One region of the Bacillus cihuensis genome, then DNA from elsewhere that is predicted to be linked to it. Evidence: riboswitches for the same ligand, from Rfam matches in the RefSeq annotation. Region 1 holds a riboswitch; each other region holds the start of a gene.
The links. A riboswitch is a leader RNA that binds a small molecule or an ion and turns the genes downstream of it on or off. The one in region 1 is predicted to bind cobalamin.
Positions count from the first base shown of each region.

Region 1 (4,836 bases):
TAAGATTGTTTGGATAGTTATATCATGTTTTCTTTTATTTATTATCCTTGAAACAGGAATATCACTTTGGATAAACAATTGGACTTTTGAAATTCGATTTTCTAAATTAAAAAGATTTTCCATTAAAAAGATAATAAAGATTAGGCGGCGATCTAAAATGAAAGGGTGAATTGGTACTAGACGGGATTTGAACTCCATGGGTATCGCGGTTCTAGTCCGGCTCCGGTTATAAATATGATGCATTAAGAATAATTAGTGGACCTTTTGATACGAGGGGATCACTTCACAATAGGAGCTTTTTTACAGCTCCTTATTTCTGGTTGAATGGGTCAGGGGGGAATAACATAACCCATCTGAATGTAATTATTTCAATTTGTCGGTATGTAGGAAAGCTGTTATTATAGTTTTTTAAAATCGATAAAAGTAAGGTAGTTCCCTAGTAAACTATAAGTTCAAATGATACAAAGGTTTATAGCGAATGCTTATCCCCGTACATAGAATAAAGAAATGCTAATTTAGCTAACCTAAACGGGTTATAAGTGTGATACTCCACATCTGTCCTTAAAAAAGGAGTTGCTACTTCCCAATTAGGGTTAATTTGAAGGGAGAGGAACGTATTGCCTAATGTTCAACTAATACCGTTCCGTGTTGAAGGTGTTAAAGAAAACACTGTGGAAGTTCCACGAGGGATAAGAATGATTCGCGCACGCTCAATTTGGAGGGAAGGTTATAAAGGAGAGAACATTGTAGTGGCTGTAATTGATACGGGATGCCAGCCAGATCACCCTGATTTAATTAATCAAATTATTGGAGGGTATAATTTCACAGATGATAATAATAGTAATCCTATTAATTTTGCCGATAATAACGGACATGGGACACATGTCTGCGGAATTATTGCAGCAGCAAAAAATGGTTTTGGAGTAGTTGGTGCAGCGCCTAAAGCGAAATTGTTAGTACTTAAGGCTTTAAATGGATTAGGAGAAGGAACTACAGACAACATTTCATCAGCTATTGATTACGCTATCAATTGGACTGGCCCAAAAGGTGAAAAAGTACGGGTTATCTCTATGTCATTAGGGGGATCAAATGATGATCCATCCTTACATTCATCGATTAGAAACGCAGTTCAAGCAAATATAATGGTCGTGTGTGCTGCAGGAAATGATGGGGATGGAATTGCCGATACAATTGAGTACAGTTATCCAGCTGCTTATCCGGAAGTTGTAGCTGTAGGTTCGATTAACCAGCGCGGACGCATATCCAGATTTAGTAATTCTAATGGTGAAGTGGATTTAGTAGCCCCAGGGGAGCAAGTTGTATCAACCTTTCCTGGTAACCAATTTGCCGTATTATCTGGTACATCTATGGCCGCTCCACATGTGTCAGGGGCTGTTGATCTATTAATAGACAAGTTTGAAACAATTCTTGGGCATAGATTAACAGAGTTAGAAGTATATAATGAACTCTTAAAACAGACAGTTCCACTAGGAAATCCAGAGACTCAAGAAGGACATGGAATGCTAAAACTAAATCACCGGAAGGTAGAAAAAATAAAAGAACTGTTAAAAGGGTTTAACTTACACATAGAAAATTAACATCATAATTAAATTATCTAAAGGAAAAAGTTTGCATATAAGGAGATACCCCTTGGTCAGAGCGTGTCTAGGAAAAGATTGTGATCAATTCACAACTTCTAATTGGGAAAATTAAAAAATAAAAAATTGCAATATTTTGAATATTTTGTTATATTTAAAATTGAATAAGCTAATTAATAGGTGTGAATAAAGAACTTTTTATATCTACTTAAAAGGGAAGTTGATTTGAGTCCCGCAACTACCGTCTTTTGTAATTGAGAGCGCACCGAAAAATGCCTCTGTTCTTGGACAATAAAAATGGGAAGATTCGAAAATCAATTATCATGAGCCGGTAGTCCTTCCTAATTAATAGAGTACTAAGTCCCTGAAAGGCTAGGGATAGTCGTGGATGAGATAGCAATAAAATTTTTTAGTGAATGAACAACTTATTAGAAGTTGTTTTTTTGTGTTTAGTTCCTGTTCCAATCAATTATTAAGACTAAAAGCACCAATGAAAAATATAAATCGGTATTGTTTGTTGCTATTTAAGATAGTTCGCAAAAATTAAAAGGGGGCTATAGAGTACAGAAGGCTATTACAACAATTGCTTTAAGTCTGTAATATTAAACAATCTAGTTTGTAAGAGATCCAACACGACAAGATAGTCATACAAAATAAAATATGAAATAGAATTACAAAGAATAGACGATGAAGAGAAGAAGTTGCTTTTGCATAATTTTGATAATACTTTCAAGAACTTGTATCAAGACTATTTGAATTGGAGGAGTAAAAATGACTAGACAAGTAAATTATTCCCCTGGACTGGATGGAGTTATTGCAGCTGAAACAAAACTGTCTTTCCTAGATACAATTCATAGTGAGATTGTCATACAAGGATATGATCTTATTAAGTTATCAGAAAATAACGATTATTTAGATATCGTATTTTTACTACTTCACGAAAGATTTCCATCATCAGAAGAAAAACGAATACAAGAACAAACTTTGAAGGATGAATATGATGTTCCCGAAGATATTCTGAAGATATTAAAACTATTACCAGAGAAAACACATCCAATGGATGGACTAAGAACGGGTATTTCTGCATTAGCCGGATATGATGCTCAAATTAATGATCGTTCATTAACAGTAAATAAGAAACGCGCCTACACTTTATTGGGGAAAGTACCTAATATCGTAGCAAATAGTTACAGAGTACTTAATAAACAAGAAGTTGTACCTCCGAAAAAAGATTTATCATATAGTGCCAATTTCTATTACATGATTACCGGAAAAGTACCATCTGCAATTGAGGAAAAAATATTTGACCAATCTTTATTATTATATAGCGAACATGAGATGCCGAATTCTACTTTTACAGCTAGAGTTATCGCCTCGACACAATCTGATTTGTATGGTGCCTTAACAGGAGCTGTAGCTTCATTAAAAGGTAGTTTACATGGAGGAGCAAATGAAGCTGTTATGTACATGCTTTTAGAAGCTGGTTCAGTTGAAAAGTTTAAGCAGTTACTTAAACAGAAATTAGCCAGTAAAGAAAAGATCATGGGATTTGGTCATCGCGTTTATATGAAGAAGATGGATCCTAGAGCACTCATCATGAAAAAAGCATTAAAACAGCTTTGTGATTCTAAGGGTGACGACTTACTTTATAAAATGTGTGAAGCTGGTGAAGTTGTTATGGAGAGAGAAAAAGGGCTTTATCCAAATTTAGATTACTATGCAGCTCCTGTTTACTATATGCTAGGACTTCCAATTGAAATATATACACCGATTTTCTTTAGTGCTAGAACAGTAGGTTTATGTGCTCATGTGGTTGAACAACATGCAAACAATCGACTTTTCCGACCTCGTGTCAATTATATTGGCGAGCGTCATAACCCCAATGTTTTATCAAAACCGTAAGATATTAGCTCGCTGGATGGACGTTGTGAAAGACGTCCATCCAATTAATAAACGAATTATAATAGAAAGGGAATGAAAAAATGCTGAAAATAAACGGAATTGATCGAACGCAAACAGATGTGTTATTAGCAGACATTGCAGATTACGTATTAAACAAAGAGATTACTAGCACAGAGGCATATGAAACGGCTCGTTATGTTCTACTTGATACAATTGGCTGTGGTATTTTAGCACTTCGATATCCAGAATGCACGAAATTATTAGGACCAGTAGTTCCTGGTACAATTGTTCCAAATGGTACTCGTATTCCAGGTACTTCATATGTGCTAGACCCAGTTAAAGGTGCGTTTAATATTGGCTGCATGATTCGTTGGTTAGACTATAACGATACATGGTTAGCTGCAGAATGGGGACATCCATCTGATAACTTGGGAGGTATTTTAGCAATAACTGATTACTTAAGTCGTGTGAATATTGCTGAAGGAAGAGAAGCATTAACTGTGAAAGATGTTCTTGAAATGATGATTAAAGCACATGAGATTCAAGGAGTATTAGCATTAGAAAATAGTTTAAATCGGGTTGGACTAGACCACGTTTTATTTGTAAAAATAGCGACAACTGCGGTCGTTACAAAAGCACTAGGTGGAACTAGAGAAGAAATTATTGCTGCATTATCTAACGCATGGATTGATAATTCTAGCTTGCGTACATATCGTCACACTCCCAATACGGGATCACGAAAATCATGGGCAGCTGGTGATGCTACAAGTCGAGCTGTACACCTAGCTATGATGGCAGTTAAAGGAGAAATGGGGTATCCAACAGCTCTTTCTGCACCAGGCTGGGGCTTCCAAGATGTATTATTCAATAATCAAGAATTGAAACTTGCCCGTCCACTAGATTCATATGTAATGGAAAATGTGTTATTTAAAGTATCTTTCCCCGCTGAATTTCATGCGCAAACAGCTGCAGAATGTGCAGTAAAATTGCATGCTGAAGTAAAAAACCGCCTTGATGAAATAGATCAAGTAAAAATAACAACTCATGAATCAGCTATTCGAATAATTGATAAAAAAGGACCGTTGAACAATCCTGCTGATCGTGACCACTGTATTCAATATATTACGGCAATTGGGTTGATTTATGGTGACATTACAGCTGACCATTATGAAGATGAAGCCGCAGATGATGTTAGAATTGATCAATTGCGAGATAAAATGGTGGTTTTAGAAAACAAACAATATACGGTCGATTATCTTGATCCGAACAAGCGCTCAATCGCGAATGCCATTCAAATAATTTATAAGGACGGATCAGTTTCAGATATTGTGGAATG
Region 1 is NZ_KI632495.1:195,235-200,070, forward strand. It holds gene V179_RS0106735 (S8 family peptidase) at 618-1,598, shown strand; cobalamin riboswitch at 1,760-1,957, shown strand; gene mmgD (citrate synthase) at 2,370-3,500, shown strand; gene prpD (2-methylcitrate dehydratase) at 3,581-4,836, shown strand, end outside.

Region 2 (4,836 bases), on a different contig from region 1:
CCAAGTAACTAACTCTCATTCCTCTTGTATAAGCGGATTGTCTTGCCGCTAGCTCTTCAATTGTCAACGGCTCTTCTCTTTTTATACAAACTATTGAAAACGACTGGTTGGTTTTATAAGCACTGATTTGTTCCACTGTTCTTCGAGTCAAATGGGAAGTAATTATAATGATTGCTGCATTTTGCGTAAATATAGTTTGATGTAACCCCAACAAAGAAAGCAAGCTTCCTTTTTCATCTGCTTCTGTTTTAGCAAGTCGATAAAATATCCTTTGCCTCTGGCCATCTCCGCCACGGACTGCTAGGGGCGCTTCATGCATCGCTGAACCTGCATATCCAACAAGTACCCCTTTCTTCAGTAAGGCATGCGCGAATGAGGCAGCAAATACAACCAAATCTTCAAAGGATTGTGAGGATTCTTCGTCTAAAATGATATACACATCATGATTTTTCTGCTCATCAAATTCCTTGGTCATGATGGCATTCTTATTGGCCGTAGCTTTCCAATTAATCCAAGACATTTGGTCGCCCGGTTGGTATTCTCGAACTCCACTGACAATGGAATACTCGCGCTGCATCTTTTTTACAGACCCTACTTCGCCACGATCAAAGAAATTCTCCAATTGCTTATACGCCAAATCATAGTAAGCAGGCCAGACTAGAATTTTTTTTGGAAGGTCATACTTGGCTTCCTTGTCGAATAACCCAATGATATCTCCAGTTTTCAGACGAATCCCCGATAAGCTATGGTCTCCCCTTGGTAGATTATGAAGCTTCATCCTAAGTGAAAATGATTTCCGAAACCAAGGAAAAATAATTACTTTCTTCATCGAAGCGCTTTTACCTAATCTGCCATCAAGCTCTTCTTCTATCAAAAGAAATAAAAGCGGAAAGCGGTCTTTTCGTGAAATTTCAATTCTTACTTCAATCGTTTCCCCTGCTCTAAACTCCGTTTTATCTAATGATCTTGTTACTGTGAACTTGTGTATCGGATAGAAAAAGACACCGATCGAACAAAGGGCAAAAGGCAGAAACGTAAAGAGTAAAAACCAACTTAGGAAGCCTCCTTGAAACATCGCAAACACAAATGCAAAGAACACTAAACAAATGAGCATAATGACCTTTACATAAGGTCTTATTTTCTCCACTAATAATTGCATCATTAATTCACGGCCCTTTTTACTGGCACTGGATTATTTTCAATAATCTCAGCAACCACTTGCTCAGCTGTAATCCCCTCGTACTTCGCTTCAGATTTCAAGATGAGACGATGCGATAACACAAACGGGGCAAGATATTGAACATCATCCGGCAACACATAATCTCTGTTACATAATAGTGCATAGCTTTGAGATGCTTTCATTAAGGCTATTGATCCACGAGGACTTGCACCTAGGTACACACTACGATGATTACGTGTTCTTTGTGTCATTTCAACAATATAATGTTTAATCGTATCATCGACAATGATGGACTTTGCCTCTTGCTGCAAACCGCGCAGTTCAACCAATGACATCACTGGCGCAAGATTCTCAATCGGCGGTACTAAGCGGGCCCGATTAAGAACTTCCATTTCTTCATATATATCAGGGTATCCCATTTTCATCTTTAATAAAAAACGATCCAATTGAGCTTCAGGTAGCGGATAGGTTCCTTCATATTCAATAGGATTTTGCGTCGCCATGACAAAGAACGGCTGCTCCAACACCCTTGTTACACCGTCAATCGTCACACTAGCCTCTTCCATCCCTTCTAATAAAGCAGATTGAGTTTTTGGAGATGTTCGATTAATCTCATCAGCGAGGATAATATTTCCCATTATTGGCCCAGGTCGGAAAACAAATTCTTGTTCCTTTGGATTATAAATGGAAACGCCTGTTACATCAGATGGCAACAAGTCAGGTGTGAATTGAATACGTTTAAAATCTGCACTGATTGACTTTGCCAGCGCACGAACCATCATTGTTTTGCCAACACCCGGAACATCTTCCAACAAAACATGCCCACCCGCCAGTAGGGCTACTACACTTAATTCTGCTATATCTCTTTTCCCAATAATAACCTTCTCAATATTATGGATTACTTCATTCAATTTTGGGTGCTTTCCTTCATATGTCATTTCTTACCTCCTGTAAACCATTCCTTATCATTTTTTCAAAAAAACCGAAAAATTTCTTACCTGTTCTTATTTGATATAAACCATTTCTTGAAACTAAGTTCGACAACTTTCTCGAAACCCCTTCTTTTTCCAGTATATTTACAATCTTTACATAATTGAGTTACTTAAAAGATTCAGGCTATTAACAGAGATTAATATGGTTAGATAAAATTCTAAAGTACTCTATTCCACGCATGTATGAAAACTTACTATCCGATATCGAAATCATAAGCCTGTAGATTTCGTACCAAAAAGTTTTTATCAACTTGAATCCACAATTAAAACATTGGATCTTTTATTAAACAAGTAGTTATTCGAATGTTAAAAATAAACTAAATATATCTAGTGAAAGTATAAGTTTTTTATCAGAATTATATGGTAAACTACTGATAAGTGAATATAATCTTGCAGAAAAAGGGTGCTGAACTTTCAGCTTAATAGGGAATTCGGTGAAGAACCGAAGCTGTTTCCGCAACTGTGAGTGCCATGAAATAAGGATAAACCACTGTTTATTTAACGGAATCGAGCAAAGTGCAACATTCTGTGATGTTAATGGGAAGGTTCTTAAAGTAAAATGAAGCACAAGCCAGGAGACCTGCCTTCTTTCCAGCGTATTATACTCTTCGGAAGATAAGAGGATTGTACGGCAAACTCTCATCTTTTCTTTCCAACTGGATATGCATGATGGTGTGCCGCCCAATTTTCTTGGTCGGTTTTTTTTGTTATAGGAAGCGATCCAAAGGGGGATTCACTCTATTTAGCAGATAAGGGGGATTATATTTGGCAAAAAAAGATTTCCGTTTTATGTGTTATCCATACATGCGCGAATCAGCTTCAACAGTGGACTTTGAAATCAGGACTGACTCTTTGACATCACGAATCGGCTTAGCATGTGCATTTACAAAGGATGTCCCTGTTGTACACAAAGATTTAATGTATTTACTCGACATGGGGTATAACCTAAATGGCTCAGTACGCGGACGTTTAGGCATTACACAAGAAGACTTAGATCACTTGAGTAGCATGTATGATTTTTATTCAATAGAGGTAAAAGACGCAATCAGCACCTTCGTTTTGCCACAAGGAACTCCTGGAGCTTGCATTTTACATACTTGCCGCAGCGAAGCCAAGAAATCGGTGCGAGCGCTTCATAAAGTGAGTCTTGAAAGAGAAGTTCCTAAAATCTTGTTCGATTATACTCACTTATTAGCGAACGTTTTATTCGTTATGGCCGTCTATGTCAATAAACAACTTGGCGTCGATGAAATCCCTCACGAGAGTATATGTTATGACATTAAATCGACGAAAAAATAATGCATCCACTCAATAATTGGAATAAGAAATGAGGAGAACACAATGAAACAATTCATATCGAACAATTGGCTACTTGCCCTAATGCTTTCATTTACTTTAGTACTTGCTGGGTGTGGGAATAATAATCAATCAGCACCAAATAAGGATGATGCCCCTGCAAGTGAAGTTAAACAAGAAAAGGACCAGCCATATTCAGTAACTGACGATCTTGGCAACAAAATCACCTTTGATAAAGTCCCTGAAAAAGTTATCTCCCTTCAGCCAAGTAATACAGAAATTCTCTTTGCTCTAGGTGCAGGTGAAAAAATAGTCGGGGTCACAGATGTTGATAACTATCCAGAAAAGGCAGCCGACATTGAATCAGTTTCTGATTCAATGAATATTAATGCAGAGAAAATAATTGCATTAAATCCCGATGTCATTATCGCCTATACGATTGGTGACGAGGCTACCTTACAGCCACTGAAAGACGCTGGAATCCCAATCTTTGTCATTGCATCTGCTGCTACATTTGAAGATGTTTACGGTGACATTCAGCAAATTGCAGAAGTAATGGGCGTTAAGGAGAAAGGCGCTGAAATCGTCGATGCAATTAAAAACCAAATTGCAGCTGTGGTTGATAAAACGGACACTGTAAATGAAAAGAAAAGTGTCTATTTAGAAATAAGCCCTGCTCCAGAAATCTATACACCTGGCAAGAAGACATTTCAACAAGAAATCTTAGCAAAAGCAGGGGTAACCAACATCTTTGAGGATCAAGAAGGTTGGATCAAAGTTTCTGAGGAAGAAATCATTAAGCGTAATCCTGATGTCATCACAACGACTGCTGGTTTTATTGAAAACCCTGAGCAAGAAATTAAGACCCGTACAGGTTGGGACCAACTTACAGCCGTTAAAGAGGACAAAGTATACTACTTAAATGAAGACGTGATGTCCCGCCCAGGACCACGCATAGGCGAAGCTGTCGAACTTGTTGCCAAAACCGTCTATCCTGAACTTTTTAAATAAACCGAAACTTCATACTGTGGCGTGGGCTCTCCCTATTCTTAGGCATAGCCCAGCAACCTCGGAAAGTTTCTTGTACAGAAAAGAACCCAAAAGGGTCAGACCTCACACTCTATATACCGTTAATGCCCGAATGGTTCAACTAACAATCAGTGGGGTATGAAGCCTCCCACTGATTGTAGTTTCACTTTACCATGACATTTAACCGTCTTCTAAACAATATATAGTAGATGTGTCCTGACCTTTTCGTTATCAAACAATCTCTTTTTTGTATGATGGACATGAGGCGGTTCTTCGTAAAATCAGCTCCGTACCGCCATCTTCATAAGGTGATACAGTTTATAAAACCTGATACTTTTT
Region 2 is NZ_KI632502.1:9,957-14,792, forward strand. It holds gene V179_RS0126365 (DUF58 domain-containing protein) at 1-1,162, opposite strand, end outside; gene V179_RS0126370 (AAA family ATPase) at 1,162-2,118, opposite strand; cobalamin riboswitch at 2,557-2,775, shown strand; gene V179_RS0126380 (hypothetical protein) at 2,962-3,471, shown strand; gene V179_RS0126385 (ABC transporter substrate-binding protein) at 3,514-4,479, shown strand.
Region 2: another riboswitch for cobalamin. It lies ahead of V179_RS0126380 (hypothetical protein); the one in region 1 lies ahead of mmgD (citrate synthase).

Region 3 (4,836 bases), on a different contig from region 1:
AGCCTTGTTGGAAGCTGTTTCGAATTCAAACCACTCGCTCCAGTTGACCCCATCTCCGACACGGTACAAGTACTTTGTTTCAGGATTGAGGTCTTCAAAGTTAACGGTGTGGTATTTTGAAGTGTATTCCTGATTTCCTTTTACTTCACTTGAGCTTTCGGCAATAATGGTGACCGCTTGCTGCTTGAAGGATGGGCCATCCCCAGCAACAGCAATCTGGGCTTGCGGTGTGACAACGCTAGTATCGGTGCGCCAGGTAACAGCTTGAGTAGTGGCAGTGTCACCTTTCCAGTTCAGGATTACACGGTCTGGAACAGGGGTAGGCTTGTACGTCTCCGAAGCCGGGTACTTTGTTGCAGCCAGGTCGGCAAGTACAACATTCATCGTCGGAACTGCGCCAACCAGCAAGGCTGATAGTAAAATTGTTCTGCTTTTTGTGGTGCTGAACATCTTCTTAAAATTCATTCAATCCATCTCCCTTTGTACGAATATGTATTATGATTCAACCATAGGATAGAGTTATTTAGCGGATGTATGAATAGAGTAAAGAAAAGGTAAATCAGGACAAAATGGGAAAATAGTCTAAAAATGGGCGAGGTAGGGAGGGGAGTGACACTTCCTCTTATTATTTAAGAGTGTAGATTTTCACTATCGAGGATGAAATACTAGGCAATAGTACCCAAGTCGAGATTTGTGACCGTTTAATTTTTAAAATATTCGTAATTTTGTTGTTAAATTTGTAAATATGAAAAGCCAAATCTAAGGGGTTGTGTGAGTGAAATGCAAACATTTTGCTAACATAGAGGATTTTTAATAGAGGCTTCTCATAGTTGAGTAAACTTTTGAGGAGCCTCTTTTTCATTATCTCGTATCTCTTTACCGGTAAACAAAAATAATATATATTGAATGTGTTAAAGTCCTTGAAATACCGCACATTTCGCATACGTCATTAAAGAAATTACACACTCTCACCTTACGGGCGGCATGATGTAATTCACTGAATTATAACAGTGGTCGACAGAATAAACTTGAATTTATTGAAATTTACTATCGAGTGCGATTGTTTAATAAAACAATCGTTCTTTTCGTTGTGATAAATGGATTATTAGTAAACGTGAAAGTAGACTTTGAATATGTTTAAGAGAAGAAACAACGAAGTTTTCGAGCCTGGTATTTGGCGTAAATCCTTTCCTTGGATTCTGAGCATTATTAGTATAGCTCTTCTTGGAATGTGGATATGTACTCTTCTTAATAGTTATGAGGCAGAACCGACGAGTTCAGGATGCGAAGAGGAAGGAAAGGAAACCCCAATTCCTACGCAACATAGGATTATGATTGTTCGAACTTTGACAACAAGGAAGATGCCCAGCTGTTTTATGAAGCCAACGGGGGCCAGATAAAGGTCCTTATGATTTAGACCGGGATAGGGACGGTGGGGCATGTGAGTGGAATTGAAGAAATATGCCCTTTGAAGGGGCAGCTTCATAATTAGTTTTCGGCAGATTTTCGGCAAAACAGCTGTATCATATAAAATGTGTTGAACTGTACTATAAAATAAAACAGCCAAAACCTTATAATATCAAGGTTTTGGCTGTTTCTACTTAGCGTCCCAGATAGGAGTCGAACCTACGACCTACAGCTTAGGAGGCTGTCGCTCTATCCTGCTGAGCTACTGGGACATATGAAAAGAGTGTGACTGATATATTATAGTTGTTATAAGAAAAATTTTCAAGATTTATGCGCTAAAGAAAATTAGGCCCACTTTAAAATAAATAGGGGGATCTAATGAAAAAAAGTATTTTTTTAATAGTTGTTCTTGTGTTTAGGGGCGCTCTCTCATTATATATCCTGGATAAAGCCAAAACAAAGAAACTTCATAAACCTACAGAGTTACTAGCAACAGTGGATGGAGATAGGATTGCTTATCAGGTTCGCAGTTTTAAAATGGATGGGACCGTAATTGTGAAAAGCCAGAAAGAAGATCCTATTACGAAGGTTAACCCACGAACAAAACTTACAGTTGAATTTGTTGAAGAGCCGGAAGGTTTCTGCATTTCAGAGATTGCAATTTTGGAGATGGAGAGGATTTTATAAGAACGGAGGGGTGGAATACAGTCAGTTTCAGAGAGTATACCTTGGAAAATGGGGTTGGTTATAAATCTTATCTTATCCATGCAAAGTGGCTGGCTGGGAAAGAGACGACATATTCCATTAAACTGGACATTAAACAGCTCGTTTCTGATCAGGTATTATTGCCGAGAGAACATGAAAATAGCGCAATAACTATCCTTGGAAAATCAGATGTCAGTCCTATTAATTTTGCTGAACATAAGTATGATTTGAGCCCAATTCGCACGATAGTGACTGATAGAATTATCGTCTGAATATCCTGAATTGAAAATAGAGAGCATCCCCATCTATATTATTTTTGACTATACACAAGAAGTGTTGCGAACCAATAATGACGAAGAGCTAATAAAGTACTTAGAATCAGAGCAAAGAAAAAAGTAAAGAGTTGTTGTGACAGGGGATAAAAAAGATTGTCTGTTGACTCATTATGTAATAATTTTCTGACTAATTATCGCGTTCAATTGTGTATAATAGATGGATAGAAACAAAATACAAAAACGAAATAGGTGTCTTTTTCTAAGACTTAAAAGGGCAGTTGGTGAAAATCCAACGCGGTCCCGCCACTGTAAATGCGAGCGAGCAGTAGATAGCCACTGTATGAAAATATGGGAAGGTGCTGTAAGTGTAGACCATAAGCCAGGAAACCTGCCTGTATTTGTGCACCAAATTTACCTACGTGGATAGGAAGGTGTGTGGCAGACGTACGGGAATATCTGTTCATACTATAGACGATTGACTCATAAGGGTCAGCCTTCCTGAAAAAATAGTGGAGGCTGACCTTTTAATTATTCCCTGTAAAAACGTATGATAGGGGACTAGTAGAATTTGCGAAATTCATTAAAGCAAAAAAATTTACAAAATGGTAAACAATTAGCTTATATACTTGCATTTGCATTTCTTGCTTTTTCAATGATTGTTGGAATTTCAGTAGGTTCGGTATCAGTCCCTGTTTCGGAGCTTTTCCAAATTATTGGCAAGGAAGTGTTCCAATTACCACTTTCAACTGAAGCGAATGTGATGTTCACAAATATTGTAATGAAAATACGTTTGCCGCGTGTTGTGTTGGCCGGTTTAGTAGGCGCATCCCTTGCCATTTCTGGTGCAGCGTTTCAAGGGCTTTTGCGAAATCCGTTAGCCGATCCTTATACACTCGGTGTCTCTTCTGGGGCTTCAGTAGGAGCAGTTGTAACGATTTTCTTTGGGCTTTCTCTACCTGTTATTGGCTTATTTACTTTACCGTTATTAAGTGTCTTGTTTTCATTCTTGACGATTTTCTCTGTGTTGTTGTTTGCACAGAAAATGGATCGCTCGATAAAGGTAGAGACAATTATTTTAACAGGGATTATTTTTAGTTCGTTTTTAGGTGCGTTTATTTCCTTAATGATTGCCTTGACTGGAGAAGAATTACGTCAGATTATTGGCTGGCTATTAGGAAGCGTATCAATGCGAGGATGGAGTTATGTGGGGATTATTCTGCCATTTTTTATCGTTGGAACTGTGATCCTTATGCTGAATGCTCGTGAACTGAATGCTTTATCCTTTGGAGAAGAGCGTGCCCAGCATTTGGGTGTGAACGTGAAACAAAGAAAGCTAATGATTTTGATTGCAGGTTCGCTGTTAACCGGGGCTGCTGTAGCCGTTTCAGGGACAATAGGCTTTGTTGGCTTAGTGATTCCACATTTCACGAGACGACTTGTTAGTCCAGATCATAAGCATTTATTGCCGTTGTCGATGATTATTGGGGCGGGATTCTTAATTTTGGCGGATCTTGTGTCAAGGGTTATTATTTCCCCAGCTGAATTACCAATTGGCGTTATTACCGCATTAATTGGTGCCCCCGTCTTTGCTATAATTTTATTAAAACGGCGCAGGATAGAAGAACGAAGGTGATAAATATGCTAACTGTTACTGAATTGATAGGTGGGTATACCAAGAATATGCCTGTTTTGAAAAATCTTTCATTCGAGGTTGCTCGAGGAGAATTGTTTGGAATTCTCGGACCGAATGGCAGTGGAAAAACTACGCTGCTTCAAATGATGAGTGGCATTTTACCTTATCATAGTGGTGAGATCTTGCTTAAAGGAAAACGGCTGCAGGAGTACCGTACGAAGGAACTGGCTAGAGTAAGTGCTGTCTTGCCACAGCACTCTACACAGGCTTTTTCCTATACGGTAAAAGAAACAGTCTCGCTTGGCAGATATGCGCATCAAAAGGGTTTACTACAGAGTTGGTCAAAGGAAGATGAAGAAGTGGTCCAAAGAGTTATGAAACAGACGGGTACTACTCCGTTTCAACATCTACCATTTGACCAGCTTTCTGGTGGTGAGAGACAGCGTGTCTTGCTTGCACAGTCATTGGCACAAGAACCGGAAATTCTCTTCTTGGATGAGCCGACAAATCATTTGGATCTTTCCTATCAGAAAGAGTTACTCGACTTGATGAAAAGTTGGACAAAGGAAAGAGATCTGACTGTTGTTTCTATTTTTCATGATTTAAATCTTGCTAGTCTTTACTGTGATAGACTGCTACTTTTGGATAAAGGACAAATTCAAATCAATGATAAACCGAATGAAGTGTTAAAACGAGAACGCGTTCAAGCAGTATACCAAACAGACATTGAAAATTACCCACATCCCAATGTTCCTAAATCACAATTATTCATTGTTCCAGCTCATCTTGCAAAAGAGCAAGAAACTTTAGTAATTA
Region 3 is NZ_KI632498.1:4,995-9,830, forward strand. It holds gene V179_RS28490 (purple acid phosphatase family protein) at 1-465, opposite strand, end outside; tRNA gene V179_RS0121895 (tRNA-Arg) at 1,606-1,679, opposite strand; gene V179_RS0121900 (hypothetical protein) at 1,786-2,094, shown strand; gene V179_RS0121905 (hypothetical protein) at 2,136-2,384, shown strand; cobalamin riboswitch at 2,618-2,797, shown strand; gene V179_RS0121910 (FecCD family ABC transporter permease) at 2,956-4,020, shown strand; gene V179_RS0121915 (ABC transporter ATP-binding protein) at 4,026-4,836, shown strand, end outside.
Region 3: another riboswitch for cobalamin. It lies ahead of V179_RS0121910 (FecCD family ABC transporter permease); the one in region 1 lies ahead of mmgD (citrate synthase).